Regions from separate parts of the Pseudoalteromonas sp. SWN166 genome, predicted to be linked through region 3. Evidence: predicted binding sites of a transcription regulator. Region 3 holds the regulator's gene; each other region holds the start of a gene.
What was found. Region 3 encodes ArgR, which controls arginine synthesis, uptake and breakdown. Its sites were predicted from a motif close to ANTGAATANNTATTCANT; they were not measured.
Positions count from the first base shown of each region.

Region 1: I6F49_RS09980 (arginase family protein) is a predicted target of ArgR. The motif match lies at 884-901, and genes of this name have one in related genera.
Region 2: gltB (glutamate synthase large subunit) is a predicted target of ArgR. The motif match lies at 1,470-1,487, and genes of this name have one in related genera.
Region 4: I6F49_RS16695 (OadG family protein) is a predicted target of ArgR. The motif match lies at 5,165-5,182, and genes of this name have one in related genera.

Region 1 covers NZ_JADYXB010000013.1:38,005-46,131, reverse strand. Annotated here, with positions in the region: gene I6F49_RS09980 (arginase family protein) at 1-831, opposite strand, end outside; gene udp (uridine phosphorylase) at 1,296-2,051, shown strand; gene cdd (cytidine deaminase) at 2,236-3,162, opposite strand; gene ppc (phosphoenolpyruvate carboxylase) at 3,322-5,967, opposite strand; gene I6F49_RS09960 (thiol-disulfide oxidoreductase DCC family protein) at 6,088-6,486, shown strand; gene I6F49_RS09955 (SDR family NAD(P)-dependent oxidoreductase) at 6,483-7,211, shown strand; gene I6F49_RS09950 (flavin reductase family protein) at 7,221-7,832, shown strand; gene I6F49_RS09945 (M24 family metallopeptidase) at 7,906-8,127, shown strand, end outside.
Region 2 covers NZ_JADYXB010000010.1:42,666-50,792, reverse strand. Annotated here, with positions in the region: gene gltB (glutamate synthase large subunit) at 1-1,368, opposite strand, end outside; gene I6F49_RS08260 (Grx4 family monothiol glutaredoxin) at 2,540-2,878, opposite strand; gene I6F49_RS08255 (superoxide dismutase) at 3,145-3,726, shown strand; gene I6F49_RS08250 (PrkA family serine protein kinase) at 3,937-5,859, shown strand; gene I6F49_RS08245 (YeaH/YhbH family protein) at 5,891-7,174, shown strand; gene I6F49_RS08240 (SpoVR family protein) at 7,194-8,127, shown strand, end outside.
Region 3 covers NZ_JADYXB010000001.1:144,046-152,172, forward strand. Annotated here, with positions in the region: gene I6F49_RS00665 (DUF3718 domain-containing protein) at 1-233, opposite strand, end outside; gene folA (type 3 dihydrofolate reductase) at 312-803, opposite strand; gene cgtA (Obg family GTPase CgtA) at 877-2,034, opposite strand; gene rpmA (50S ribosomal protein L27) at 2,175-2,432, opposite strand; gene rplU (50S ribosomal protein L21) at 2,449-2,760, opposite strand; gene ispB (octaprenyl diphosphate synthase) at 3,183-4,154, shown strand; gene mdh (malate dehydrogenase) at 4,241-5,173, opposite strand; gene argR (transcriptional regulator ArgR) at 5,399-5,866, shown strand; gene I6F49_RS00705 (Dyp-type peroxidase) at 5,883-6,782, opposite strand; gene I6F49_RS00710 (ABC transporter ATP-binding protein) at 6,831-7,880, opposite strand; gene I6F49_RS00715 (ABC transporter permease) at 7,881-8,127, opposite strand, start outside.
Region 4 covers NZ_JADYXB010000036.1:21,433-29,559, reverse strand. Annotated here, with positions in the region: gene alaS (alanine--tRNA ligase) at 1-2,127, shown strand, start outside; gene I6F49_RS16720 (aspartate kinase) at 2,134-3,351, shown strand; gene csrA (carbon storage regulator CsrA) at 3,443-3,634, shown strand; gene I6F49_RS16710 (YcxB family protein) at 3,685-4,152, opposite strand; gene I6F49_RS16705 (hypothetical protein) at 4,285-4,476, opposite strand; gene I6F49_RS16700 (DUF1328 domain-containing protein) at 4,535-4,708, opposite strand; gene I6F49_RS16695 (OadG family protein) at 5,228-5,470, shown strand; gene oadA (sodium-extruding oxaloacetate decarboxylase subunit alpha) at 5,482-7,263, shown strand; gene I6F49_RS16685 (sodium ion-translocating decarboxylase subunit beta) at 7,278-8,127, shown strand, end outside.

The DNA of each region.
Region 1 (8,127 bases), on a different contig from region 3:
TTTTAGCTGTGCAATTGCATCAGCAGCAACGGCCGCTGCACCGCGCTCAATAATTTCATGTGCCCAGTGCTGTTTAACACCAAATGTACTTTCCCAATGCGCTTTTGGCTTACCACTTGAGCGTATACCAAACTGAATTAAATGATGCGGTGCCGGTAAAAATTCTAAAATATGTGTACACCACGAGCCAAAACATAAATCTATGCCTAAGCGCTCAACAAGTAAGTCGGTATGCGCGTCAAAGTGAATAATAGCGGTGCGTTTACCTTGCTCACGCTTTGCTTTTAAGTACGCTTTAGTAAGTGGGTAACTAATTGAGTGATCGCCACCAATACCAAATATGCCTTTATCTTTAAATGTTGCGTAAAAGCTGTCGCATACATCCTCTGTGATTGATAACGGACTTACGTAATAGTCGTTATCTTCATTACCGTATAGGGCTTTTTGGCAATTAGAAATAGTTGCATCATTTAAGTATTTATCGTGAAGTAAATGTGGGATTACACGTACATCGCCTAAATCAAACGAATGACACTGCGGCTGCTGATCAATTAATGCTGAGCGCACAAATAACGGCCCCCAATTTGCGCCGCGTAAAATACCACCGCCACAGTCTGAGCTAATACCTAACATTACGGCTTTATGTGGAGAATTTGGTAGCTCATTTAAAGAGTCGCGCCAAAGTGAATCTACGTTTTCGGTTTGCCCATAAAGCTTATTACGTAGTGCGGCTTTGCGCTCTTTAGCGGTGTTTACTGTAAATACACCATCGCCTGGTGAACATAAATAGTGTTCAACTTTGTTTTTAAATGCTTCAAATTGTGTGCTCATAGTAAACTCCTTCGGTTTTTGTTCTGTACGCAGCTAATTAGTTTCGATTACTTTTGATTAGTTATGCAAAATTACTAAAAATGCCTAAACTTCAAATAAATTTCGTTTTTCTAAATAAGTGGGCGCCTAATGTAAATAAATACGTTTACTTCCATGCAACTAACAAAGCCATAAGCAAATGAATTTAAATGATATTTTAATGATTCGGCAATCAACTTTTAAATTGTAGTTACGCGCTTGAGTGATACTTATTATGTCTGCTTGAACAAGTCAACACCGTAACGGAGCTGCGAATATAAGTGCTTGATTGAATATTCATAGTTGGTGAATAAATCAAATTAGTACTTAAAATTATTAAGGTTTAATTGGAGGAGTTAAGATAAATCGGACAATCGTCCTGTACTTAATATACGTTTCTAGTAATGATGCTAGATTGACAACAAATTATTATAAAAGGCTTAGTTATGGAAAAGGTATTTCACTTAGGACTATGTATTGACGATCTTAAAGGTGCAAAACTTGCGATTGTACCGGGCGACCCTGATCGTGCAAAACGTATTTCTCAATTCCTAGACAACCCAACCTGCCTAGCTCAAACTCGCGAATTTCATGTTTACTTAGGTCAATTAAACGGCCACTCAGTGGTTATTTGTTCTACGGGTATTGGTGGTCCATCTACGTCGATTGCAGTAGAAGAATTAGCACAACTTGGCGTGCGTAAGTTTTTACGTATTGGTACAACCGGTGCGATTCAACCACATATTAATGAAGGCGAAATTTTAATTAGCCAAGCGTCTGTACGTTTAGACGGTGCTAGCCAACATTTTGCCCCTCTTAGCTACCCTGCTGTGTCTGACTTTTATGCAACGCAAGCTATGGTACAAGCATGTAAAAACTTAAATATCGATTTCCATATTGGTATTACGGCATCAAGCGATACATTTTACCCAGGACAGGAGCGTTACGATACGCATTCTGGCTACGTTCCTAAATCACTACAAGGTAGCTGCGAAGAATGGCAAAAACTTGGCGTGATGAACTACGAAATGGAATCTGCAACATTATTCACTATGTGTGCAGCCCTTGGTTTACAAGCAGCATGTGTAGCAGGCGTACTTGTTAATCGTACTCGCCAAGAAATACCAAATGTTGACCATGGTGAAATTGAGCGTAAATCTGTAGCGGTAGTATTAGAAGCGGCTAAAGTATTACTTGATTAATACGGATTCTATTATTAATGGGCTATTATAACGATAAGAAAATGGCTCAGTAACAAGGCAAAAATTATGAAGTATAGTTGTCTTATATGAATAATTTTTAACGCAGTTAGTGAGTTATTTAATTCGATAGAATAGCGCATTTTAATAAAGCACAGCTCTGGCTGTGCTTTATTGTTTTGAAAGGTTATTTTAGCTGCGCACTAATTACTTCTATTGCCGGTAGATTATTAAAACTTGCAAGTACAGCACGTGCTACACCCGCTTGGTTTTCATGGCCTGCGGTTTCTAAAAGTGTAATTGATTTTACCGTACTTTCGTTAAAGCTAAGCCCTGCGATAAATAATTGGCTAAGTGCACTTTGTAGTGGCGACAAGCTTGGGCTGTATGCTGCGTTTTCTGCGTAACTTCCGTAAAAATCACCATTTTCAAATGTACTAATTTTTACTGCACTAAAGTTTTTACTATAGGGTACGTATGCGTTTAATGCTGTACTTGCTAGCTTTTCATCTAGTTGAGTATTTGCAAATACTTGCTGGTGAGGCTCTGGATTAAACAAGCTAAACGCGTTGCCTAAATCAGTCGGCCCGAACGAATGAGGCAGTAACTCTGCTAATTTAAAGTGCTGCTCTGGCAATAAAATATCAAACTCTTTAGCATCAGCGAGTTCGTTCATAAACTGGCGACAATACCCACACGGTGCATCGCTAATCGCTATTTTAACTATTTTTTTAGCGCCGTTTAGCCATGCATTATTAATTGCCGACTGCTCTGCATGCACCACAAGGCTAAGAGCCTGATGATCAAACTCTACATTTGCACCAAAGTAAAAGTTTATCTCATCGTTTTCATCAAGTGCTTTAACAATTGCGCCAACATGAAAATGTGATACCGGTGCAACGGCATACTCAGAAGCTAAAGGCACTAAACCTTGTAATAATGAATCATCAGATACGTTGAATTGTGAGCATAGCTGTTTAATATTATTGGAATTTAATATGCCACGTTGGTTTTTTAATTGACTACGTAATGATGCCGTTTGCGCTACGTTTAATGTGATGTGCGAATTTGTAAGTGCTGTATCTTGCTGTACAGTAAAAGTTGCTGAAGCCATAACATTTTTTAATTATTCAATGGCTAAGTAGTTTAAAAGGTTAGGGTGTTAAATACCAGCCTATTTAACGCAAAAAAGGGAGCACATCGCGTGCTCCCTTTAATTTTAACTGATATACCCAACAAAATAATTAATTGGTATACCTAACAAAATAACATGTTAACCGGTATTACGCATACCTGCCGCAATACCTGTCATCGTGATCATTAATGCATTATCAATGTCACCTTCGTTGTGTTTTTCTTCTGAACGAGCACGGCGTAAAAGCTCAACCTGCAATAAATTAAGTGGATCGGTGTACGGGTTACGTAAACTAATCGACTCTTTAATCCAAGGCTGTTCAGCCAGCAAGCTTTTTTGTGGGCTAAGTGACTGCACTAGGCTAATAGCTTCTTGTAGCTCTTTACGAAGCGTTACACCTAGTGGTTTGTATATATCTTCCACCAGCGCGTTATCGTAATGTTCACTCAACCAGCAATCGGCTTTACTAAATACCATTTCTAGCATTTCTAAGCGCGACCTGAAGAACGGCCACTGTAAGCTCATTTCGTTTAGAGTTTCTGCGCCGTATTTATCAAGCGCTGCTTTTAAACCCGTTAACGCACCTAACCATGCCGGAAGCATTAAACGGTTTTGACTCCACGCAAAAATCCACGGAATAGCACGCAGGCTTTCAACGCCGCCATTAGGATTACGTTTTGCAGGGCGTGAACCTAGCGGTAATTTAGACAGTTCAAGCTCAGGTGTTGCCATTCTAAAGTAAGGTACAAAGTTTTCATCGTGACGAACTACGTTACGGTAGTGTTCACACGACTCTTCACTTATTAGCTTCATTACCTCGCGCCATTCTGGCTTTGGCTCCGGCGGCGGTAGTAAGTTACTTTGCAGAACTGCGCCTGCGTAAATATTTAAGCTTTGCAGTGCTACATCGGGTAAACCAAATTTAAAGCGGATCATCTCGCCCTGTTCGGTTACACGCAAACCCCCTTTTAACGAACCTGGCGGTTGTGAATGCAGCGCTTGCGCCGCAGGTGCACCACCACGCCCTACTGTACCACCACGTCCATGGAATAAAATAAGCTCAATACCGCGAGCATCAGCAAGCTGTACTAGTTTATCCATTGCTTCGTACTGCGCCCAACCTGCTGCCATCATGCCGGCATCTTTGGCAGAATCAGAGTAACCAATCATTACGTTTTGGGTATTTTTAATATGCCCGCGATACCAAACATTATCAAGCAATGTAGTAATTACATCACTGCCTGCATTTAAATCATCGAGTGTTTCAAACAGCGGCGCTACAGGTAAATCAAAGCTACAGCCGCTTTCTTTTAACAATAGCTGTACTGCTAAAATGTCTGATGCTGTTCGCGCCATCGAAATAATATACAAACCAAATGTTTCTTCGTCTTGCTTGGCAATTACATCAAAGGTATCAAGTACTTCTTGTACATCTGGGCTTGGTTGCCAATGTTTTGGAATAAGCGGTCTGCGTGAGTTAAGCTCGGCAAGTAAAAACGCTTGTTTGTCTTGCTCTTGCCATTGGTTGTAGTCGCCTAAACCTAAATAACGAGTAAGCTCTGAAAACACATCGCCGTGACGAGATGAATCTTGGCGAACATCAAGTTTAGCTAAACGCAATCCAAAGCTATTTATACGGTGCAATAAATCAAGCAATAGGCCATCGGCAACTACTTTCATATTACACTTTAATAATGAGCGGTAGCACACCTCTACTGGGTGCTTAAGCTGATTAATATTAGTAATTAAGTCTTGTGAATCACTACGCTTATTTTTAATTTTAGCACCTAAGTGCGCCACGGTTTCTGCAACTTGATTTTTAAGCTTTTTAATTACTGCTCTGTAAGGTTCAAACTCTTGCCCTGCAAGCTCAATAAGCTCATCACTGGCATCTGACATTGATAGTTCAGCACATAATGTTTTTAAATCTTGAATGTATAAATTAAGTGCCATCCAACGGCCATGGTCAAGCACCTCTGTTGTAACCTGCGAAGTTACAAACGGATTACCATCACGATCTCCACCCATCCAAGACGTAAACTCAATTGGGCTGTAATCTATTGGTAACTCCAAGCTGAGCTGGTCTTTAACATTAGCTGAAAACTCACGTAAAAAACGCGGAACGGCGTGCCACAGGCTATTTTCTATAACCGCATAGCCCCATTTAGCTTCATCTACAGGCGTTGGGCGAGAACGACGAATATCGTCAGTATGCCAAGCTTGGCTAATCAGCTGCTCAATGCGATTTAAAATATTATCACGCTCTTGCGGTAAGTTATCTTTTCGCTCAAGCGATGCTAAACAATCGCTTAGCTCAACTTGTTTGTTAATCATAGTACGGCGCGTAACCTCGGTTGGGTGAGCAGTCAATACTAAGTTTATGTGGAGTTTTGAGAGTGTTTCGGCCAAATGATTACTGTCTAGCTGGCCTTGGTCTGCTTTTGTAGCTAACGTTTTTAATGTTTGAGTGAGAGGGTTTTGTTGACCAAAGCCAACATCATTAAAACGCGAAACGGTATGAAATTGCTCTGCTACATTGGCAAGATTTAAAAAATGATTAAATGAACGGGCAACCGGTAAAAGCTCTTCATCACTAAGCGCGTGAAGTATATCTATCAGCGCTTGTCTGTCGTCTTCATTACCACTGCGAGATGACTTTGATAAAGCACGAATTTCTTCAACTTTATCTAAAATCGCTTGGCCTTGGGCATCTTTAATTGTTTGTCCTAGTAGTTGCCCTAGTAAGTTTACATTACCTCGCAAGGCGGTATATTGTTCACTCATTTCTCATTCTCCTTTGTTTCGTGGAGTGCTATTAATATCATCATGGAGCAAAATTTAATAGATCCATTTGCAATGCCGTGTCGTAAAAAAGTATATGAAAAATAAACGCTAACCTATTTTATGATCATTTTTTATGATGGCAGCTGCCCTCTTTGCAGCACCGAAATGACACAACTAAAACAATTTGATACTGACAATAAAATTGTGCTTGAAGATCTTAACGCCGCCGATTTTAGTGAGCGCTATTCATATATTGATAAAGAAAAAGCAATGACCTATTTACAAGCGCAAACACATTCAGGCGAAATGGTTTATGGGTTAGATGTAACCTATCAGGCATGGAAAATTGTAGGTAAACACAGCTGGTTGAAAATTTTTCGCTTGCCAATAATTAGTTTTTTCGCTGACTGCGGATACCTACTATTTGCAAAGTATCGGCACCCCATCAGTCGCTTTTTAATGCCAAATACTCAGTGCAGTAACGGCCAATGTGGTATAAAAACAAAAGGTGACAAATGAAAACCATTGTTTTATTTGGCGCTAGCAGCGCAATTGCAAAAGCGTATGTTGGGCACTTAAATAACCATGCATCGCAATTTAAAGTACTGTGTGTAAGCTCAAGTGAATATCGCAGTAGTGCCTCTACGAATATTGAGCACTTTAGCACTGACTACAGCGCTAAAAGCTTGGCTATTTTTACCCAGCACTTAAAAGACACGCAAGCCGATTTACACCAAGTTATTATATTCAATGGTAAACTTCATAACGCTCAGCACATGCCAGAGAAAAAATTAGAAGATTTAAACGCTGATTATTTTAATGAGATTATAAGTGCAAACACCCTCACCCCATTGCTGTGCTTGCAAAGTATATTGCCGCTGTTAACCCATAAAACGCAGTGCACAATTACAGCACTAAGTGCACGCGTAGGTAGCATTAACGATAACAAGTTAGGTGGTTGGTATACTTACAGAGCGTCTAAAGCGGCGCTTAACATGTTGTTTAAAACTGCCGCTATAGAGCTTGCTCGTCGTGCTAAAAATACCAAACTCATTCTGTTTCACCCTGGCACTACCGATACAGCACTTTCAAAGCCCTTTCAAAAGAATGTACCTGAAGGCAAATTATTTACCCCTGAATTTGTAGCCAAGCAACTATTTGAATTAACAAACAATAACCCTGATTTAAAACTAAACGGTGAGCCTGCTTATTTAGACTGGCAAGGCTCTACAATACCGTGGTAAGGACTTTTAATGCATTTTACTAAAGCGCAAATAGACGCACTTGAAAAACATACCCGTACACATTTAATTAATTCTCTTTCGGGTTTTAAAAGCGCTAATTTAATTGGCACGCAAGACTTACTCGGCAATACCAACTTGTCGATTGTAAGTTCGGTTATTCACCTTGGGGCTAACCCACCGTTAGTCGCAATGATTATGCGCCCTCACAGTGTGCCGCGTCATACGTTTGAAAACATATTACAAACGGGCACTTACACCATAAACCAAGTGAATAAGTCAATTTATAAGCAAGCTCATCAAACTTCAGCCCGTTACGATAAAGACGAGTCTGAGTTTGACGCTACAGGCTTAACACCTGAGTACTTAAACGACTTTACAGCGCCTTTTGTACAAGAAAGCCGTTTAAAGTACTCGGTTAAATTTGTAGAAAACCAACATTTAGCCATCAATGGTACCGAGCTTGTTATCGGCGAAATTATGGATGTATATGTAGATAAAGCAGCACTACAAAGCGATGGTTTCCTAGATTTACAAGCAATAGAAACAGTGGCAGTAACCGGGCTTGATAGCTACCATACCAGTAATAAATTAATGCGCCTGCCTTATGCAAAAAAACCTTAGCGTGCATGTTATCTCATAAAATTGAATTCCCTTTTCACATTGCGCACAATGCCTAAAAACCAAGGAGAAAAACATGACCACCATAGGTATAGGTACACAATCAAGCGAGCAAGCACTGGCAAGCTTAAGTAATATGACGCAAACGCTAACCCCTATTGCTGCTGACGAACATTTAGAGCGCATAGCCAAGGCGCAAGCGTATATGCTAGCAAACAACATAGATGCAATTTATTTAAACGCTGGCACCAATCTAACCTACTTTACAGGTATGAAATGGTACGCGAGCGAGCGCATG
Region 2 (8,127 bases), on a different contig from region 3:
TTTAGCCAGTGTTTCTTCATCGAACGAACGATTACCCGCATCTTGCTCAGTAAGTTCTTCAAACGGAGTAAGGCGTTTAACGTTTTCTTCAAGCCATGACTTGTAAGGATGGCGAGATTTTAAATCTTGATCAATTTCATCTGAGTGCCAAATTTTGCCAAGCTTAGTATCAATTACTAATAATTCACCTGGACCAACACGGCCTTTTTCAACCACTTCATCAGCGGTGTAATCCCAAATACCGACTTCTGATGCAAGCGTAATAAAACCATCTTGTGTAATTACATAACGCGCTGGGCGAAGTCCATTACGGTCAAGGTTACATGCCGCAAAACGACCATCCGACATTACAATACCTGCCGGGCCATCCCATGGTTCCATATGCATAGAGTTAAAGTCGTAAAATGCACGTAAATCGTCGTCCATTGCACGGTTTTTCTGCCATGCAGGTGGCACAAGCATACGCATAGCACGGAATAAATCCATTCCACCGGCTAAAAATAGCTCAAGCATATTATCTAGGCTTGATGAATCAGAACCGGTTTCGTTTACAAACGGCGCTGCGCTTTGTAAATCAGGAATAAGCGGTGACGCAAACTTATATGAACGTGCGCGTGCCCACTGGCGGTTACCTTCAATAGTATTAATTTCACCATTGTGTGCTAAATAGCGGAAAGGTTGAGCTAAAGGCCAACGCGGCTGAGTATTAGTAGAAAAGCGCTGATGGAAAACACAAATCGCACTCGTCATACGAATATCAGCTAAATCTAAGTAAAAATTAGGTAAATCCGCAGGCATCATTAAGCCTTTATAGATAGTTACCAAACCAGATAGACTTGCGATATAGAAAGCTTCGTCATCAACAATGCGCTTTTCAGCGCGACGACGCGCTACATATAAGCGGCGCTCTAAGTCTTTAGAACGCCAACCTTCTGGCGCGCTAACAAAAATTTGTTCAAAACCTGGTAATTGCTGTACAGCAATAGGACCCAACATAGATGGGTCAGTTGGCACAACGCGCCAACCTAAAATATTTAACGTTTCTTTTTCTAATTCTTCGCTAAGTATTTGTTTTGCAGCCTGCGCTAATACGGGATCTGAATTTAAAAATATCATACCCACTGCATAGTTTTTTCCTAAGTGCCAGTTATGTTCACTAGCAATAGCACGGAAAAAGCTATCTGGTTTTTGTAATAACAAACCACAGCCATCGCCTGTTTTACCATCAGCAGATATACCGCCACGGTGCTGCATGCGATCAAGCCCCGTAATAGCAGTACGAATAAGCCTATGACTAGCTTGACCATTAACTTGGGCTATTAAGCCAAAGCCACAATTTTCTTTTTCTAACTTTGAGTCGTATAACATAGACCCCTCCCCTTGCTGCACTGTTAGCGTGGATGAACTGCTCGACGATTTGCTAACAGACGGACAAAACTAGCCTCTATCTTAAATAGAGTCAATAGCACTTTGAATACATATTCACATTCTTGAATATTTCTCACTTCATAGCAAGATTTCTTTTTATCATTATTTTTAACATTTAGCGTTATTTTAACCACTATTTTTTCATGACACTGGTGTCAAGTTTAACATATTGTAAAAAACACGAGCCCTAAGCGTTACAGCTTACGTAAACGTAAACACAACCAAGAGTGAATAAGTATTCAATGTTGGAGGGGCTATTCAGTTAACATTTAGATAGTTTTATGCTATTTCATTACTTTAATGGCTTAACATCCCCGATTATTGCTGCTCATTAGTATAGTTATGAAAGTTCATGTCATTTTTTGTACGTTAATAGTGAATTTTTATTTAAAGCAGTGTTTGATGTAGACATAAATTAAAGATCTAGAAAGTAAGAACCACAGATGCACTTGCCCTATTACAGAGTCCGGAGTTAGTAAATTAGTTAATAGATCATTGGTAGTGAGGCTAAGAAATAAAAAATTCACATATTGGATTACAAGCAGATTAAATTCAGCTAGAGCATCTACTTATTGACTTGTTTAAAATGCATACAAGTCGATTCCAATACCAGTGAAATACACATTTAGGTCGAATGTGTAACGCAAGCGTTTGTCATAAATGAAAACGACAACAGTAAAAAATCAGCTAGCTAGCAAGTAATGGAATGCTTTAGTGCCTTTGTATTCAACAAAAAGTACAAGGAGTAATTCGGGAATGGCCATTTATAAATAATACAATTCCATTAAGTATGTGATCTGAATTTTACGCCGAAAAAACAATTCAGTTCTAGGCGTAAATTGATGTAAATGGTTGTTCCCTTTACGAAATTGACAACAAAGAAATGGGTTGTTTTAGCAAGTAAAATAGATCAGCTATTTATTGGAATTGGTATAAATTGCAGAAAAACATTAATAGCACATAAGTTTACATAACAAAAAGAGGTGGGGTTAAACGTGCAGGCGAGTCTTCCCTACTCGTAGATTTTCAACGATTAAAAACAACAAAGCCACTTAAAAAGTGGCTTTGTGTTTAAAGAGCTTAATAACCTGAGTTCAGGTTGAGTAATAAATTACTCTGCGTCAGCTTCTTTATATTTAGCAGCAGTTTCTGTAATTAACGGCTGTAACTCACCGCGTTGGAACATTTCAATAATAATGTCACAACCACCAACTAACTCGCCATCTACCCAAAGCTGTGGGAAAGTTGGCCAATTTGCATATGCTGGAAGTTCAGCACGAATGTCTGGATTAAGTAAAATATCAACGTATGCAAATGGTTCACCACATGACATTAGCGCTTGTGATGCTTGTGAAGAAAAACCACAATTTGGTAATTTTGGTGACCCTTTCATGAAAAGGATTATTGGGTTTTCTGAAATTTGCTGTTTAATTTTATCAATGGTTTCCATCTACAACCTCAAAGTAACGATAGCTAAATATATTTAGGTCTTGAAAATAACTCATCGTGACCACAAATATATAACTTAAAATGGGCAAATAAAGCCGCAATTGAAATAGTCTTTCGCAATAGCATTGCTGTTTGCTTAAACTTGAGTAAAATACTCAACAATTATAGTAACACTATATTACCGCTTGGTATAGGTAAGCGCTCTGTTCCAACAGGCATTACGTATTACCAAATGGACTATCAACCAAAGAAGATGGAGATAAAAAAATGGCATTTGAACTACCGTCACTACCATATGCAATCGACGCACTTGAGCCACATATTTCAAAAGAAACACTAGAGTTTCACCATGGCAAACACCACAACACTTACGTGGTTAAGCTTAATGGTTTAATCCCTGGTACTGAGTTTGAAAATAAATCTCTAGAAGAGATCGTATGTTCATCAGAAGGCGGCGTATTTAACAACGCAGCACAAATCTGGAACCATACTTTTTACTGGAACAGCTTATCTCCAAACGGCGGCGGCGAGCCTACTGGCGCAGTTGCTGATGCAATCAACGCTAAATGGGGTTCTTTTGATGCGTTTAAAGATGCATTAAATGATAAAGCAGTAAATAACTTTGGTTCAAGCTGGACGTGGTTAGTTAAGCTTGCTGATGGTTCACTAGACATCGTTAATACATCTAACGCTGCTACACCATTAACTGATGATGGCGTTACTCCAATCCTTACAGTGGATTTATGGGAACACGCTTACTACATTGATTACCGTAACGTTCGTCCAGATTACCTTAAAGGTTTTTGGTCGCTTGTTAACTGGGAATTCGCGAACGCTAACTTCGCTTAATTAGCCTTTAAACGCTAATGTAAAAAAGACGCTTAGGCGTCTTTTTTTGTTTTTTATTTATCACACCCAAGCGCCTCATCATTTAATAAAACACTTTTAGTAACATGATCTTTTTTCACTTAAATTTTTAATTTTATTGCACAAAAATACACATTCGTGACTAGACTTTAAAAGGTAAGCACCTTTTTACAGCGGGTTTCGGAGGTTATTATGACGATTTTTGAGCATTACCAAGCACGATACGAAGCAGCAAAGGAAGAAGAATACAGTATCGCTGAATTTCTTGAGATTTGTAAAACCGATAAGTCTGCCTACGCCAGCGCACCAGAACGCCTACTCATGGCAATTGGCGAACCAAACATGGTAGATACCGCAACGGATGCACGACTAAGCCGGTTATTTTCTAATAGAGTAGTTGCGCGCTACCCAGCTTTTACTGATTTTTATGGTATGGAAGACGCCATTGAGCAAATAGTCTCTTATTTAAAACACGCAGCCCAAGGGCTTGAAGAATGCAAACAAGTGCTTTATCTACTTGGACCTGTTGGTGGCGGTAAATCATCCATTGCCGAAAAACTAAAATATTTAATGCAACAAGTGCCTATTTATTCAATTAAAGGCTCTCCGGTTAACGATCATCCCCTTGCATTATTTGACCCAATAGATGACGCCGACGTACTCAGCCAAGAATACGGTATTAAACCGCGCTACTTAAAAACCATTATGTCGCCTTGGGCTGGCAAACGCTTAAAAGAATTCAATGGTGATATTAGCCAGTTTAGAGTGGTTAAACGCTACCCTTCTATTTTAAACCAAATAGGCATTGCCAAAACCGAACCTGGAGATGAAAATAACCAAGATATTTCAGCACTGGTTGGTAAGGTCGATATTCGCCAGCTTGAGCATTTTGCCCAAAACGATCCTGATGCATACGCCTACTCTGGCTCTTTATGTTTAGCTAACCAAGGGCTTATGGAATTTGTAGAAATGTTTAAAGCGCCTATTAAAGTGCTGCATCCTTTGCTTACCGCAACCCAAGAAGGTAACTACAACGGAACAGAAGGCATTAGTGCTCTGCCCTTTAATGGCATGATCCTCGCCCACTCGAATGAGTCTGAGTGGCAAACCTTTAAAAACAATAAAAACAACGAAGCATTTTTAGACCGTGTTTATATTGTAAAAGTACCTTACTGCTTACGTGTAACCGAAGAAATTAAAATTTACGACAAATTACTTGAGCACAGCGAGCTATACAACGCGCCATGCGCACCAGGTACACTTAAAACATTGGCGCAATTTACGACGCTATCACGCTTAAAAGAGCCAGAAAATTCAAGTATCTATTCAAAAATGCGGGTATACGATGGCGAAACTCTAAAAGACACCGACCCTAAAGCAAAATCGTATCAAGAGTATCGTGATTACGCAGGTGTTGATGAAGGCATGACGGGACTATCTACCCGCTTTGCGTTTAAGATTTTATCTCGCGTGTTTAACTTTGATACCACTGAGGTTGCTGCAAATCCGGTACATTTATTTTATGTACTAGAGCAACAAATTGAACGAGAGCAATTTAGTAGCGAAGTTGAAGAGCGCTATTTAAGCTTTTTAAAAGGCTATTTAATACCGCAATACGTTGATTTTATAGGTAAAGAACTGCAAACCGCCTATTTAGAATCGTATTCAGAATACGGACAAAACATTTTTGACCGTTATGTTATTTATGCAGACTTTTGGATTCAAGATCAAGAGTATCGCGACCCTGATACCGGACAACTATTTGACCGCGAGGCACTTAATGCCGAACTTGAAAAAATAGAAAAGTCAGCAGGAATTTCTAATCCTAAAGATTTTCGTAATGAAATAGTGAACTTTGTACTGCGTGCCCGTGCGCACAACAATGGTAAAAACCCACTATGGACAAGCTACGAAAAGCTACGCACGGTGATTGAGAAAAAAATGTTCTCTAATACCGAAGATTTACTCCCTGTTATTTCGTTTAATACTAAAACGTCTGCAGAGGATCAGCAAAAGCACGAAGACTTTGTGAACCGTATGGTAGAAAAAGGCTATACACAAAAACAAGTTCGCTTGTTATCTGAGTGGTATTTACGGGTTAGAAAATCGCAGTAACCTTCATAGTCGTAGTATATAGGAGGTCATAATGGCGCATTTTATTGATAGGCGTTTAAACGGAAAAAATAAAAGTACGCTTAATCGCCAGCGCTTTATTAGGCGCTATAAAAAGCAAATTAAAGAAGCGGTTTCAGATGCGATAAACAAACGCAACGTTACCGATTCAAGCTCTGGTGAGAGTATTTCTATTCCACAACGCGATATCAGCGAACCTACCTTCCATCAAGGAAAAGGCGGTGATAGAGAGCAGATTCATCCAGGTAACGATCAGTTTTCTACCGGTGATAAAATTGAGCGCCCTAAAGGCGGACAAGGCGGCGGTGCCGGTGAAGGTGACGCCAGCGATTCGGGCGAAGGACAAGATGAATTTATATTCTCTATTTCAAAAGATGAATACCTTGATTTACTATTTGAAGATTTAGAACTTCCTAACTTACAAGAAAACCAACTTGATAAGTTAGTGCAAATGAAAACCCATCGCGCAGGGTTTTGTAGTGATGGTATGCCAAGCAATATTGATATTGTTCGTTCACTTCAAGGCTCACTTGCACGGCGTGTTGCCATGAGTGCTGGTAAAAAACGCCGTTTAAAAGAGCTCGAAGAGCAACTTACTTTACTGCTTGCTGGCCCGCATAACGATAAAGCGGCAATTGCTTTATTACAAAAAGAAATTGCAGCATTAAAAGTGCAAATTAAATCGGTTCCGTTTATTGATAACTACGATTTACGTTTTCGTAATTACGAAAAGCGTCCTCACCCCACCAGCAAAGCAGTGATGTTTTGTATTATGGATGTGTCAGGCTCAATGGATCAGGTAACAAAAGACATGGCAAAGCGTTTTTATATTTTACTTTATCAGTTTTTAACGCGCAGCTATAAAGACATAGAAGTTGTTTATATTCGCCACCACACACAAGCAAAAGAAGTAGACGAACAAGAGTTTTTTTATTCTCAAGAAACTGGCGGTACCATTGTTTCGAGCGCACTTAAATTAATGAACGAAATAATAAAAGAGCGTTATCGCGCAAACGAGTGGAATGTATACGCCGCACAAGCCTCTGATGGCGACAACTGGGCGGACGACACCCCGCAGTGTGGTGAAATTTTACGTAATAAGCTTTTAAGCGCAGTACGTTATTTTGCTTATATTGAAATAACCACTCGTGCTCATCAAAGCCTATGGTGCGAATATGAATCTATAACAAACAGTCATAATAATTTCGCCATACAGCATATTCAAAGCGTTGAAGATATTTACCCAATTTTTAGGGAGCTATTTAAAAAAGGTCGTCAACAGCAAAACTCTGCATAGCCAAAAGCGAGGTAGCATTATGAATGATAAACGAATGAGTGATGGCCCAGATTGGACCTTTGATTTATTAAATGAGTATCAAGGTGAAATTGCCCGTGTTGCAGCTCACTACAGGTTAAGCACATACCCTAATCAAATTGAAGTGATAACCGCAGAGCAGATGATGGATGCTTATTCAAGCGTTGGTATGCCTATTGGCTATAGTCATTGGTCTTACGGTAAAAAGTTTATTCAAACTGAGCAAAATTATAAGCGCGGACAAATGGGCCTTGCTTACGAAATAGTGATAAATTCAGACCCCTGTATTGCGTACTTAATGGAAGAAAATACCTTACCTATGCAAGCGCTTGTAATGGCACATGCATGTTACGGACATAACTCATTTTTTAAAGGTAATTACTTATTTAAAACCTGGACAGATGCAGCTTCAATTATTGATTACTTGGTATTTGCTAAAAACTACATAAGCCGCTGTGAAGAAAAACACGGTATTACCCAAGTAGAAGCCCTTCTCGACTCATGTCATGCATTAATGAATTACGGGGTCGATCGCTACAAACGTCCTCAACAAATATCGCTATTTGAAGAGCAAAAACGCCAACAAGAGCGCGAAGACTACCTCCAATCGCAAGTAAACGAATTATGGCAAACTATTCCTGAGCAACAGCAAGAAACCAAAAAGAAAGTACGCCATTTCCCTTCTGAACCCCAAGAAAATATTTTGTATTTTATTGAAAAAAATGCCCCATTACTCGATTCTTGGCAACGTGAAGTGATACGTATTGTTCGTAAAATTTCGCAATACTTTTATCCACAAAAGCAAACTCAAGTAATGAACGAAGGTTGGGCAACTTTTTGGCATTACACCATACTTAATCACTTATATGATGAGGGGAAGCTCACCGACTCTTTCATGTTAGAGTTTTTACAAAGCCACACCAACGTAGTTTATC
Region 3 (8,127 bases):
GCAACAGCATGACGTAATAAGTTATTACCATTACATTGTACTGCATCATAAATATTACGAATTTTTACACGAGAGCTTTTAAGCTTGCTGCGTAATCGGTTTTTATCGTCTGCAGCAATATACTCACAAATAGATACCGCTAATTGATCTTCAGCATTTGCAGGTGCTGTATACGAAAAAGAACTTACAGCGACAACAGCAGTAAGTGCAACTAGCTTTGGTAATTTAAACATGACAAACCCTTTATAATACTTTGTTCTTATATAGACTATCAAATATTATATCAATCTATCAAAAATTACGCAATAATGTTAATGTTCTTTATACAAAGTTACGAATTTATAACTAGATTTGTTTTTTTCATCAGGGAGGTTTTCTTGCTCTTCTTTCACGTCCCAATTAGCAACTTTATTGTAATCCGGAAACTGTGTATCGCCTTTAATATCTAAATCAATAAAGGTTAAATACAAGCGTTCTGCTTTTGGTAAAAATTGCTCATAAATATTACCGCCACCAATAATCATTACTTCTTCAGCAGCACAAACTAGTTCTAGTGCGGCCTCTGGTGTAGTTACCACTTCAATACCCTGTGCAGTATATTCGCTGTTTCGAGTAATAATAATATTACGACGCCCAGGTAAAGGACGGCCTATTGACTCAAAAGTTTTACGACCCATGATCACAGGTTTACCCGTAGTTACTTTTTTAAAATGCTGAAGATCCGCAGGTAAATGCCATGGCATTTTATTATCTAGGCCAATTACACGGTTATTTGCCATTGCTGCAATCATTGAAATTATCATAATAAATACCTAGTACTTTATTCTTAAACAAAGAAAAAGGAGCATAAGCTCCTTTTTAATAAATTCTATTTAATTAACGCTCGTAGACAACTTCTACGTCGTAATCATCTTCATCCCAGTCGTCCCAATCATCATCATTGCCTTTACCTTTAGTGGCTTTTTCATGATAGGTATCCCACTTAAATTCAACTTCTTCATCTTCAACTTGTACAAACTTCTCTTTAGGCATGCTATCAAGTAGTGTCATTATGTTGTGGATTAAAGGTTGAGTATTAAGTTTATTAATTGCTGAAATGTGATAAATATTTTCAGTTTCGCCCAGCTCTTCTGCAATCGCTTCACATAGCGCTTTTGCTTCATCTTCTGGTAATAAATCTATTTTATTAAACACTAGCCAGCGTGGCTTTTCAGCTAATTTAGGGCTGTATTGGTGTAGCTCGTTAATAATCGAGAATGCATTATCAACAGGGTTTGAACCATCTACCGGCATTACATCAATGATGTGTAATAACACACGACAGCGCTCTAAATGCTTCAAGAAGCGAATGCCTAAGCCCGCACCATCAGATGCACCTTCAATTAGACCTGGGATATCCGCTATAACAAATGATTTATTTGCTTCAGGACGAACTACCCCTAAATTAGGAATAAGCGTCGTGAATGGGTAATCAGCTACTTTTGGTCTTGCTGCAGATACACTGCGGATAAACGTAGATTTACCTGCGTTTGGTAACCCAAGTAAGCCTACATCAGCTAATAATAGTAACTCTAACTTTAAGTTACGTACTTCACCGGGTGTACCCAATGTTTTTTGACGAGGTGCTCGGTTAGTACTTGATTTAAAACGTGCATTCCCCAAGCCGTGGAAACCACCTTTTGCAACCAAAATTCGTTGACCATCTTGAGTTAAGTCGCCAAGCCCCTCTTGGGTATCAACATCCATGATGCGTGTGCCTACAGGCACCATAACAAATAAATCATCGGCTTTTCGGCCTGTACAGTTACGGCTACGACCGTTAGTACCACGTTCAGCTCTATGAAAGCGCTCAAACTGATAATCAATTAGGGTATTTAAGTTTTCATCAGCTTGTAGATAAACACTACCACCGTCTCCACCGTCACCGCCGTCTGGTCCACCATCTGGAACATATTTTTCACGACGGAAAGACACGATGCCGCTGCCACCGTCTCCAGCTTCTGCGCGAATTTCTACTTCATCTACAAACTTCATGATTACTCACTTTAGGGATTGGCTTGTTTAATAACTCTATTATATACCCAAGCCAACACAAATGCAGGCTTGGGTATATATTTTGACTGACTACAAAACAAAAAACCCCGCAAAGGCGGGGTTTTTAACTACCTTACTGATTACTCAGTTACGATAGTTACGTATTTACGGTTTAAAGGACCTTTCTGTTCAAATTGAACTTTACCATCTGCTTTTGCGAAGATAGTGTGGTCTTTACCGATACCTACGTTAGTACCAGGGTGGAAACGAGTTCCACGCTGACGAACAATGATGCTACCCGCTAGAACTGATTCGCCACCAAAACGCTTAACACCTAGGCGTTTGCTTTCTGAATCGCGACCGTTACGAGTACTACCAGCTGCTTTTTTATGTGCCATTTCTAAGTACCTCTAATTAAGCGCTAATGCTAGTGATTTTAACTTCAGTGAACCATTGACGATGGCCCATTTGCTTACGAGAATGCTTACGGCGTCTAAATTTAACAACCTTAATCTTCTCACCGCGACCATGTGAAACAACCTCAGCTGTTATCTTGCCACCGTTTACGAACGGTACACCGATCTCGATTTTCTCACCATCAGCAACTAAAAGTACTGAATCAAATTCTACTGCCGCACCAGTTTCAACGTCTAATTTTTCAAGACGAATCGTTTGACCTTCAGTCACACGATGCTGTTTACCACCACTTTGGAAAACCGCGTACATAATTAACTCCGTCTGTGCACCCTCAAATCGGCGCAACTAAAATATTCTTCGATAGGGCGCGAAGTTTACGCTAACGCGAAATAACTAGCAAGCCTATTTTGTAATTAAAATGAATAAAAAGTAGCTGCTTTGAGAGCAATTCAATATTTACCCCATTTTATATTAATTAGCCCTTTTGCCAAGCGCTTTTTAACTCTTGGACGAAATAAATTAATGCACTCAAATATGACCCTCACAGCTTAATATCTAAGCACACCATAAACTGTATATTGATTATCAATTAATCAGTTATCTTGGCTAATTCAGGCTAAATTAAGTACTTTAATAGTGTTTTTTCAATCAATCGTCACAAAATATCGAGCTAGTGCATTTTTTGTTGTACAATCTGCGCCGTTCACACATAAAAATTGGCTCGGAGATCAATGGATATAAAAGCTATCCAGGCGTTAATCGAAAGCGATATGGATGACGTCAATCAACTTATACATGCGCAAATGCGCTCAGATGTGGCGTTAGTTAATCAGCTTGGTTTATATATAGTTAGCAGTGGCGGCAAACGTGTTCGTCCAATGCTCGCGATTTTAGCAGCCAAAGCGCTCGGTTATCAGGGTAAAGATCACATAACACTTGCAACAATTGTTGAGTTTATTCATACAGCAACGCTATTGCATGATGATGTTGTAGATGAATCAAACTTACGACGTGGCACGCCTACAGCAAATGCTGAATTTGGTAATGCCGCTAGCGTATTGGTTGGTGACTTTATTTACACTCGTTCATTTCAGCTTATGGTTGGCCTTGGAAAAATGCAGGTTATGCAAGTACTTGCCGATGCAACAAACATTATTGCTGAAGGCGAAGTATTGCAGCTAATGAACTGCAACGACCCAGATACAACCGAAGCCAGTTATATGCAGGTTATTTACTCTAAAACGGCTAAGTTGTTTGAAGCCGCTACAGGGCTTGCTGCTATTATCACTGAGCAAGATCAAACCACGCTTGATGCACTAAACCTGTACGGCATGCATTTAGGGACTGCGTTTCAGTTAGTGGATGACGTACTCGATTACAATGCAGATGCTGAGCAGTTGGGTAAAAACATTGGTGATGATTTAGCTGAAGGCAAACCAACGCTTCCACTTATTTATGCTATGCAGCATGGTAGCGAGCAGCAAACGCAGCTTATTCGTGACGCAATAGAGCACAGCAATGGTATGGAGCATTTAGAAGAAATTTTATTTGCACTAAAGCAAACCAATGCGCTTGAGTTTACAATGCAAAAAGCAGAGCTTGAAGCCGACAAAGCCATTGCGTGTTTAGACTTTTTAGGTGAGTCTGACTACAAGCAAGCACTCATAAGCCTTGCTCGTATTGCGGTTGACCGCGACCACTAGTTTTAACTAGTTACACAGTGTGACATTAATTCTGAGCAATAAAAAAGCCTGCAAATGCAGGCTTTTTTGTTATTCTACTTTGGCTATTACGCCATGAAATCAACACCTTCTTTGATGTCTTTTTTCAGTGTTTCAAGCATGTCATTTTTTGCTTTTGTTTCAAATGCGCTTAGTTCGCCGTAAGAAAGAATTTCTTCTACGCCGTTTTTACCTAAACGTACTGGGTGTGCAAAGTACTCTGCATCGCCATTTTCAACAGCAACGTAAGCGTAATCTACAACTTCTTCACCCTGTAGGCCTTTAACTAAAGACATACAAAAACGAGCAGCAGCTGCGCCCATTGATAATGTAGCTGAACCGCCACCGGCTTTAGCATTTACAACTTCAGTACCCGCATTTTGGATACGTGGAGTAAGTGCAGCAACTTCTTCATCAGTGAAAGAAACACCTTCAACTTGAGAAAGTAGAGGAAGAATAGTTGTGCCTGAGTGACCGCCAATTACTGGTACTTTAACAGTTGCTACGTCTACGCCTTTAAGCTCAGCAACAAATGCTTCTGAACGAATAACGTCAAGCGTAGTAATACCGAATACGCGTTTAGCGTCGTAAGTACCTGCTTTTTTAAATACTTCAGCAACAATTGGAACTGTGCCGTTTACTGGGTTAGTAATAATACCTACTAACGCTTTAGGACAGCTAGCAACAATGCCTTCTGCTAAAGTTTTGATGATGCCAGCATTTACATTAAATAAATCAGCACGATCCATACCTGGTTTACGTGGCATACCCGCTGGGATAAGAACGATATCAGAGCCTTCAAGCGCTTTGTTTAATTCATCTGCGCCAAAACCTGCTACTTTAACATCTGTTGGGATGTGAGAAAGGTCAACCGCAACACCTGGTACTACTGGTGCAACATCATAAAGTGATAATTCAGAGCCAGCTGGTAAGCCTGTTTTTAATAATAAAGACAACGCTTGGCCGATACCGCCTGCAGCACCTAATACAGCAACTTTCATTGGAATTCTCCGTAATTTGAGGTAGGAAACATTTGTGGCTCTTAAGATAATGAAATTAGCGACTAAAAACAAATTTATCCTGTCTATTTCAAGTATATTTTCGACCATAGTCGTAAACTTTTGTGATTTAACGCATCAAACTGGCAAGTTACCTAAACAACTGCTGCATAATTATTCATTATTGTGTAGAATTTACGGCATAAATAACAAAAACGAATGAAGACTATGCAACCACAAGATAAACAAGAAGCACTGGTAAAAGCATTTAAATCGCTTTTAAAAGAAGAAAATTTTGGCTCTCAAGGCGAAATAGTTGATGCGTTAAAAGATCAAGGCTTTGACAACATAAGCCAAAGTAAAGTGTCACGCATGTTAAGTAAGTTTGGTGCTGTACGCACACGTAATGCTAAACAAGAAATGGTTTACTGCTTACCTGCTGAAATGGGTGTACCTACGGCTAAAAGCCCGTTACGCCAATTAGTAATCGACATTATGCACAACGAAATGATGATCATCATTCGTACCAGTCCTGGTGCGGCTCAGCTTATTGCGCGTTTATTAGATTCATTAGGTAAAGCAGATGGTGTGCTAGGCACAATTGCAGGCGACGATACTATTTTTATCGCCCCAGCTAAAATATCTGAAATAGATGTAACACTTGAACGTGTTCGCATTTTATTTGATACGGTTTAATAACTAAATTAGTAAACTAAATCTGTTTTAAAAACCCGACTGAAGGTGCAAAAAAAGCAGAACCCATATCGGCTTGAGTAAAATCAAGCCAGTGGTCGTAACAATCCCCTTCTCCTAAACGGCTATTAAGTACTTTTTCAAATGCAGTACCCGTACAAGCACATGTAATTAATAACATTCCCTGCTCATACACATCGCCATAAGGCATGCTTTGATTTAATAGTAGCGGTTGCCCGTCTTCGTCTTTTAACTCACTTCGCGAAGCATGGCTGGTTTCGACCGCGGGGGTAATTAGTGTGTTATCAAGGCGGGTACGCCCCATTATTTGTTCTTGCTCACTCAGTGATAAATGCTGCCACATAGTTAAGTCATGCTTATAACGCTGAACATGAATATAACTCCCCTGATCTTCAAAATTGCCAGGGTTACTAATTAAAGCCGTAGCGCGCTTTTTTCTTCCATGCGCGGTGTCGCCACCATAAATAAAACCGTTAAAATCACGACCATCTAAAAAGCGAAAGTTACGAATTTGCTCCACCAGCTCAACATCAGGGGCAAATAGTTTTAAAATTTGCAGCGCAAATAAATGGTTAACGTCTTCACGGTCAGAGCGAATTTGCACAAATAAATCGCACGGTTGTACGCTCATTTGGTGATCGCTGTGGTTTATATTAGGAAAGCTCTGTAATTCACTAGGAATGAACTCTGGGAGAATATGCGGCCAATATTGCGCACCAATAGCAACCATACAAGAGAGCATTGATTCTGAAAATTGATCGCTAAATTCTTCTTCAATGGCGCTTACTTGTTTTAACTTTGCGCGAAGTGATTCATCTTGACCATCAAACACATTAAAAAATAAGTGCAAACCGTGTAAGTTTGCTTCAGCACAAATCCCTGATTGCGCTTGCGCCATTGTTATTCCTTAATTTTACAGATAAAAACACAGCGAATAACAAATTAATTACGATTCGAAAAAATTCACCGTGTGAGGTTTTATTTTTATTATAACCTGTTCATTATTTTCAAATGACTGGCCATATTGGGCAGCAACTTCAATTTCTTGCTCATTAATAACAACCGAATAAACATATGCCGAACCTATAAAGCGACGACTTATGATTGTAGCTCGCTTACTAAATTTGTCACTTTGGTTATCTGCCACTAATTCTATTTGATGAGGGCGCACATATATCAGCCCTACGCTTACGTTATGACTACTCTCAACATAAGATTCGACTAAACCAAATGGTGTTTTATATTCAGTTGCTGTTAATACTTCTGCGCTCAAGTATATGCCCTGACCCAGAAACTCTGCAACCTCCTTTGAACATGGCGTTGCAAAAAGCTGCTCAGGCGTGCCTTGTTGCTCAATTTTACCGCGATGCATAATGGCGAGCGTGTCTGAAAATGCAAACGCCTCTTCTTTTGAATGTGTAACAAACACAGCAGATACTTGAGTTGCTTTAATAATTCGACGTATATCGGCAATTAATTCAAAGCGTACTTGCGTATCGATATTTGAAAAGGGTTCATCTAGTAACAATAAACTAGGCTTATAAGCTAATGCGCGAGCAATAGCTACGCGCTGTTGTTGACCACCCGATAATTGATGCGGAAACCTGTCGGCACAGCCAATTAAATGCACAAGCTTGAGCATTTCATCAACGCGTTGCTGCTTTTGAGCTTTACTCATTTTACTAAGCCCAAATGCGATATTATTTGCCACCGTTAAATGCGGAAATAGCGCATAGTCTTGAAACATCATGCCGATGTTACGATGCTCAGGTGAGATAAATGATTGCTCATCACTCACTAATTTACCGTCTATAAAAATAGACCCTTGCTTAGCTTCAATTAAACCTGCAATCGCTTTTAATGTGGTTGTTTTACCGCAGCCGCTTGCACCAAGTAAGCATACTATTTCATCTTTACCCACTGTTAAATCTAAATCGTGAATAACCTGTGTACCGTTATAGTGATAGCTCACGCCTTGTAAAATTAAACTACTCATTTAACTACGCTGCTCCATAGAACGATTAATAAAATACAAAGGAATAAACCCAACAATAACAATAAATAATGCCGATATTGAAGCAAGCTCTAACTGCTCATCACTCACATACTGAAATACATGAGTAGCTAAGCTTTCAAAATTAAATGGTCTGAGCAATAGCGCAGCCGGCAGTTCTTTCATACACTCAATAAATACCAATAACGCAGCAGTAAGTAATCCTCTTCGCAGTAAAGGTAGGTGCACT
Region 4 (8,127 bases), on a different contig from region 3:
TCAGACAACTTTTGGTCTATGGGGGATACCGGTCCGTGTGGTCCGTGTTCTGAAATATTTTATGATCATGGCGAACACATTTGGGGCGGACCTCCGGGCTCTCCAGAGGAAGACGGCGACCGTTTCATCGAAATTTGGAACCTTGTATTCATGCAGTACAACCGTCAAAGCGACGGCACAATGTTGCCTCTACCTAAGCAATCTGTTGATACGGGAATGGGCCTTGAGCGTATTTCTGCTATTTTGCAGGGCGTGCATTCAAACTACGAAATTGATTTATTTCAAGGCTTAATTGCCGCTGCTGCAAGTGTTACTAATGCACAAGACATGGACGATAAATCACTACGCGTAGTGGCGGATCATATTCGTTCGTGTGCGTTTTTAATCTCAGACGGTGTTATGCCATCTAACGAAGGCCGTGGTTATGTACTGCGCCGTATTATTCGTCGTGCTGTGCGCCACGGTAACAAGTTAGGTGCACAAGGTTCGTTTTTCTATAAATTAGTTGCTGCGCTAATTGAGCAAATGGGTCAAGCGTACCCTGAGCTTGCTAAGCAACAAGAAATTATTGAAAAAGTATTACGCATTGAAGAAGAACAGTTTGGTAAAACACTTGAGCGTGGCTTAGCTATTTTAGAAGAAAGCTTAAGCGACCTTAAAGGCGATATTATACCGGGCGACTTAGTATTTAAACTTTACGATACGTATGGTTTCCCTGCTGATTTAACAGCCGATGTTGCGCGTGAGCGCCAGATGACAATTGATCATCAAGGCTTTGAAGAGTGTATGGCTGTACAACGTAAAACAGCGCAGCAAGCAGGTAAATTTGGTGCAGATTACAATGACCAATTAAAATCAGATAAACACACTGATTTTAAAGGTTACGACAGTACACATTACAGCGCGACCGTTATTGAAATTTTTGCCGGTGGCGAAGCTGTTCAGTTATTAGAAGATGGTCAACAAGGTATTGTAGTACTAGACCGCACACCGTTTTACGCTGAATCAGGCGGTCAAACGGGTGACACGGGTACTATTACAGTTGCTGGTGGCGAATTTAATGTTACTAATACCACTAAGCTTGGTAATGCTTTTGCTCACCACGGTACTGTACAAGGCCGTATTGGTGTTAATGACAAAGTTGACGCAACTATTGATGATACGCGCCGCGACAGCATTAAGAAAAACCACACAGCTACGCATATTTTACACGAAGCATTACGCCAATTATTAGGTGACCATGTAGGCCAAAAAGGCTCGCTTGTTCAGCCTGATCGTTTACGTTTTGACTTTTCGCATTTTGAAGCGGTTACTAAAGATGAGCTACGTGAAATTGAGCGTGTAGTTAATGACGAAATTCGTCGTAACTTTGCACTTAATACTGAGCTTATGGCTATTGATGATGCTAAAGCGAAAGGTGCTATGGCATTGTTTGGCGAAAAGTACGATGACGAAGTACGTGTAGTTACTATTGGCGACTACTCTATTGAGCTTTGTGGTGGTACTCACGTTGAGCGCGCTGGCGATATTGGTTTATTCAAAATTGTATCTGAAAGCGGTATTGCCGCAGGTGTTCGCCGTATTGAGGCCGTAACTGGTGCAGATGCTGTAGCGTACGTTAGCGAGCAAGAGCAACAACTTAGCGATGTTGCAGCTTTAGTTAAAGGCGATAGCGCATCGGTACTTGAAAAAGTAACTGCGTTGCTTGAAAAATCTAAAGGCCTTGAAAAGCAAATTGCACAGCTTAGCGATAAGCTAGCAAGTGCAGCGGGCGCGTCTTTACTTGATTCGATTGTTGAAATTAATGGCGTTAAGCTACTTGTAGCAAACGTTGAAGGTACTGAATCTAAAGCGCTTCGCGGTATGGTTGATGACCTTAAAAACAAGATTGGCTCAGGTGTTATTGCACTGGGTGTTGCCAGTGGCGACAAAGTAAGCCTAATTGCCGGTGTAACGAAAGACTTAACAGGCAAGGTAAAAGCCGGTGAGTTAGTTAACCATATGGCAGGTCAAGTAGGTGGTAAAGGTGGCGGACGTCCAGATATGGCACAAGCCGGTGGTAGTGAACCACAAAACCTTGCTGCTGCACTAGATAGCGTTACAGCTTGGTTAACTGAGCGTACTTAAGCCTAAGTGGCGCTTATTGTTCAAAAATTCGGTGGCACTTCGGTCGGCTCAATAGAGCGAATTGAAGCAGTCGCCGACCTTGTTGTTAAAACCAGACAACAAGGACATCAAGTGGTTGTGGTTCTCTCTGCTATGTCGGGAGAAACCAACCGCTTAATTAACCTCGCCAAACAAATTGATACTCGCCCGAGTAGCCGTGAACTAGATGTACTTATTAGCACCGGAGAGCAGGTTTCTGTATCACTGCTTGCTATGGCTATTATCAAACGTGGCCACTCAGCGGTGAGCTTATTAGCCGATCAAGTCAATATTCAAACCGACAACATGTTTGGTAAAGCCCGTATTGAAGAGGTTGCTGCTACGCGCTTAAAGCATGAGCTTGAGCATAATCGTATTGCTATTATTGCTGGGTTTCAGGGACGTGATATTGAGGGCAATATTACAACGCTTGGACGCGGCGGCACCGATACATCGGCTGTAGAAATAGCAGCGGCTATAAAAGCCGACGAATGCCAGATCTATACAGACGTTGACGGCGTATATACTACAGATCCTCGTGTTGAACCAAACGCGCGCAGAATGAGCCAAGTTACTTTTGCCGAAATGCTGGAGCTGGCAAGTTTAGGCGCAAAAGTTTTGCATATTCGCTCGGTAGAAGCTGCAGGTAGACACAATGTGCCACTTAGGGTGCTTTCTAGTTTTAATCCTGATGAAGGCACATTAATAAGTTTTGAGGAGAACGATATGCCAAGCAAGGTGGTATCGGGGATTGCGTTTAATTGTGACGAATGTTTAATTAAAGTAGATGGTGTGCCAAGCGGTACGCAATATCTTTCAAAAATATTGAAACTTTTTGCTGATAATGGCATCGAAATAGATATGATTAATCAAGTTAATCATATCTTTGAAAAAATAGACTATGCTTTTACTGTGCACTCGAATGATTATCTGCAAGCACTTGAATTATTGAGCGAAGATCAAGCTCAACTCAGTGCTCAAAATATAAGCGGATTACCAACAGTAGCTAAAGTTTCTGCTGTTGGAATGGGTATGAAATCGCATTCTGGTGTAGCAAGTTTATTTTTTGATGCATTAGCGCAGGAAAATATTAATGTAGTTTTAGTCTCGACTTCTGAGATTAAAATTTCAGTTTTAATAGATGAAAAGTACCTAGAGTTGGCAGTTCGTGCATTACACAAAGCATTTTTAACAGAAAATGGATAGATTGAGAGTTTTTACTTACTTTTCAGTCTAATTTTCATTAGTATGTTTAAGCGGAATCTTATAATTTTTATTGGAACATGGGAGCAAGAGAATGCTAATACTAACTCGTAGAGTAGGTGAAACCCTAATGATTGGTGACGAAGTAACAGTTACTGTTCTAGGTGTTAAAGGAAATCAAGTTCGAATCGGTGTTAATGCACCAAAAGACGTATCAGTGCATCGTGAAGAGATTTACATGCGCATACAAGCTGAAAAGTCGAACCCTAATCCGGGCAATGCTTAATCAACACGTATACGTAGTTGAGTAATTAGCTCAACTAGACTAAAAGCCACTCACTGAGTGGCTTTTTTGTTTATAAAAGCGAGTATTTCAGGGGTTAGTATTTGTTTTGAAATGTACTGCATTCCGCTTTTATTTTTAATAATAATACCTTGCTGAGTATCTATTACTTCGCTTATGTTTTGCCAAGTTAGCTCAAAACTTTTGTAATGATTAGCCGACTTAATGCCTTCTTCATCAAAGGTAAGTGTTACCTCAGAGCCTGACGCTCTGCTGAGCATTTGTCTGGTTACCCACCAAGGTCTGCGATAGTAAAAAGCGACGCACTCTAGTACACCTAGCATGATCATAAACGATCCTAAGTAATGATCGTTTAAAACATAAATGCCAAATAAACCAAGCGCAACGAGGAGTACAAGTAAAAAGTACTTAGGTTTGGCGCGCTTACTGTAGGGGAGTGACTCGTCAAAGCACTCGTAAAAGTAAGGTTTATCTAGTGTGTAGGTTGTTGTAAATGCCATATTGCCTTGCTTTAAATATCGTTTTTTTTATTTTAACAAGCTAGCCGCTAAATGAGCAGCTTTATAGTCAGTGATTTTATTACAGACACAAAAAAACGGCCCTAAGGCCGTTTTTTAGCGATACAAGAAGAATTAACAGTTAGTTTCTTCAGCGTTTACGCCTTCTTTAACATTTTCACATGCATCTTCTACTTTGTTTTGCACGTCAGTTACTGCTTCGTCAATACGTTCGCCTGCGTCTTCTGCATGATTGTCTTCACAACCCATGATAAAGAAACTTGCGAATAGACCGATTAGTGCTGCTTTTACAGTTGTTGAATTCATAATGTAATTCCTTGTAAGTGTTAATTAAATTTTAGTGTTTGTTAGTTGAATGCTTTATCTACCTGGGTGATTTACCACGTAGTGCACCTGAAACTAATGAGATCACTAAAAGTACTAAAAATATAAAAAATATAATTTTTGCTATACCAGCTGCGGCACCTGCGATGCCACCAAAACCTAACACTGCAGCGATTAAAGCAATAACTAAAAATGTAATTGTCCAGCGTAACATTGTTTTCTCCTTGGTTATCAAATTTGCTCACAATAACTAATGCCAGTTATATGCCAAAGTTTATTTTTGTTTTATATCAAGTGGTTATGGTTTTTAACTGTGTTTTTAGTTATTAGTTAGTTAGTAATTTTTACGCTTTGTTATGTAAGTTATTCACACTGTTACAAGTTACCGGTAAATATTCACTAAAAATAATCTTTTTGGTAAGACCAATTAACAATTGGTGTGTGTTTTTGTACTTATTATAAAATTTGGCGGTTATTTTTATTAAGTTGAATAGTTAATTAACAACTTCCATATAACTATTAGCTATAGTCGTTATTTTCTGTATGTATTGTAGGGCGCATGATTGCTGGGTTATGGCATGTAAATTTGTTGAGTGTTATGTTGTTTATAGTTTAATTGGTTTTACCAATTTACAAGATGTAGACAAAGCGACTAGTTTTGTTATTATCCAGTGAATAAATATTTAATTAAATCGATTTTTTATTTTCGATATGGGTTTCAAGGGGGAGAAAAATGGATATAGGTGCTCTACTCACAACGGCTGGTAGCTTAATGCTAACTGGTATGGTTGGGGTGTTTGTATTTCTGTCGATATTAATTGGTGCAGTAACGCTTATGTCTAATTTGGTGACGCGCTATAGCGAACCAGAGGCATCACCAGCTAAATCACCGTCTTTTAAATCTCAAGGTGTGCCTAATGAGCACATCGCTGCTATTAGTGCTGCCATTGCTCAGTACAAATCAAATAATAAATAAGGGGCACACACATGGCTAAATTAAAATTAACAGAATTGGTATTACGCGATGCGCACCAATCATTGCTCGCAACACGTATGCGCCTAGACGATATGCTACCTATTGCTAGCAAGCTAGATGATGCAGGTTATTGGTCTATTGAATCGTGGGGCGGTGCTACATTTGATTCGTGTATTCGTTATTTAGGCGAAGATCCTTGGGAGCGTATTCGTGCGCTTAAAAAAGCGATGCCTAATACTAAACAGCAAATGCTATTACGCGGTCAAAACCTATTAGGCTACCGCCATTACGCTGATGATGTAGTTGAAAAGTTTGTAGAACGCGCACATAAAAATGGCGTTGACGTATTTCGTATTTTCGATGCAATGAACGATGTACGTAACCTAGAAACAGCGATTAAAGCGGCTATAAAAGTAGGCGCGCATGCTCAAGGTACTATTTCGTATACGGTAAGTCCTGTTCATACGCTTGATATGTGGCTGACTCTGGCTAAGCAATTAGAAGATTTAGGCTGTCACTCAATTTGTATTAAAGATATGGCGGGTTTATTAAAGCCGTACGATGCTGAAAAACTAATTAAAGCACTTAAAGAAACCGTATCGGTTCCTATTGCTATGCAGTGCCACGCTACAACAGGTTTAAGTACTGCGACTTATCAAAAAGCGATTGATGCAGGCATTGATATGCTTGATACCGCTATTTCATCTATGAGTATGACTTACGGACACACAGCAACTGAAACTATTGTATCGATAGTTGAAGGCACTGAGCGCGATACCGACCTTGATTTAAACCATCTAGAAGAAATTGCGGCTTACTTTAGAGATGTACGTAAAAAATATGCGGCATTTGAAGGCAGCTTAAAAGGGGTTGATGGTCGTATTTTACTCGCTCAAGTACCTGGTGGCATGCTTACAAATATGGAAAACCAGCTTAAAGAGCAAGGCGCGGCAGATAAGCTTAATGAAGTTTTACTTGAGATCCCACGTGTACGTGAAGATCTTGGCTTTTTACCTTTAGTTACACCAACATCGCAAATTGTAGGTACTCAAGCGGTACTTAATGTACTAACAGGTGAGCGTTATAAAACAATCACTAAAGAAACTGCTGGCGTACTAAAAGGTGAATATGGCTTAACACCAGCACCAATGAATAAAGAGCTACAAGAGCGTGTGCTTGATGGAGCAGAGGTTATTACTTGCCGCCCTGCAGATAACATTGCACCAGAGCTTGCAACGCTTGAAGCTGAATTATTAAAAGAAGCGCAAGAGCAAGGCTTAACACTTGCTGATGAGCAAATTGATGACGTACTAACTTATGCATTATTTCCACAAGTTGGTTTGAAGTTTATTAAAAACCGTAACAACCCGGATGCATTTGAACCTATTCCTACCGTTGAAGATAAAAGCAATAAAGCACCTTCTAAATCAACTTCAAACAATAACGGCGTAAAAGCTGAGCAGTACAGCGTAAAAGTAGACGGTAAAGTTTACGACGTAGTAGTGGCGCAAGGTGGTGAGCTAAAAGAAGTAACATTAAAAGACTCTGAGCATATTCCTCAGTCTGCTTCAGTTGCATCGGGTGAAACGCTAAATGCACCTTTAGCCGGTAATATTTTTAAGATTAAAGTAAAGGCCGGGCAAGTTGTTAACGAAGGTGATGTAGTGATTATTATGGAAGCCATGAAAATGGAAACTGAAATACGCGCTATGCACACCGGAACAATTGCTGAAGTGTTAGTTAGTGAAGGCGATGCTGTAACTACCGGCGACGCTATGATTGCATTAGCATAGGGAGTAAATAGAGGATGGACGGTATTTTAAACCTCTGGAATGCTACTGGCATTGCTAACTTTACAATCCCATCGTTAATAATGATTGCGGTAGGGTGTTTATTACTGTTTTTAGCAATAGCTAAAGGCTTTGAACCACTATTGCTGCTACCTATTGGTTTTGGTGCAATTTTAACAAATGTACCTGTGGCAGGTTTGTCAGACCCTGGTGGGCTTTTGTACTATGTTTATTACGTGGGTATTGATACCGGGATTTTTCCGCTATTGATATTTATGGGTGTAGGGGCGCTGACCGATTTTAGCGCGCTTATTGCAAACCCTCGTATGTTATTACTTGGTGCTGCGGCGCAGTTTGGTATTTTTGCTACTTTGTTTGGCGCAATATTATTAAACTACGTGCCAGGCTTTGAGTTTACTCTACAGGACGCATCGGCTATTGCAATTATTGGTGGTGCAGATGGACCGACTGCCATATTTTTAGCGTCAAAACTGGCACCTGATTTACTAGGCGCAATAGCGGTAGCTGCATATTCATACATGGCACTAGTGCCAATTATTCAGCCGCCAATTATGCGTGCGTTAACCACACCAGAAGAGCGCCAAATTAAGATGCCTGAATTACGTAAGGTATCTAAAAAGGAAAAGATTATTTTCCCTCTTATGGTACTTAGTTTAACGGCAATGTTTTTACCGGCTGCTATACCGCTTGTAGGTATGTTTTGTTTAGGTAATTTAATGCGAGAGTCGGGTGTTGTTGACCGTTTAAGTAACAGTGCTCAAAACGAAATTATTAATGTTACAACTATATTTTTAGGCTTAGCTGTAGGCTCAAAGCTTGCTGCAGATAAGTTTTTAACTGTTGAGA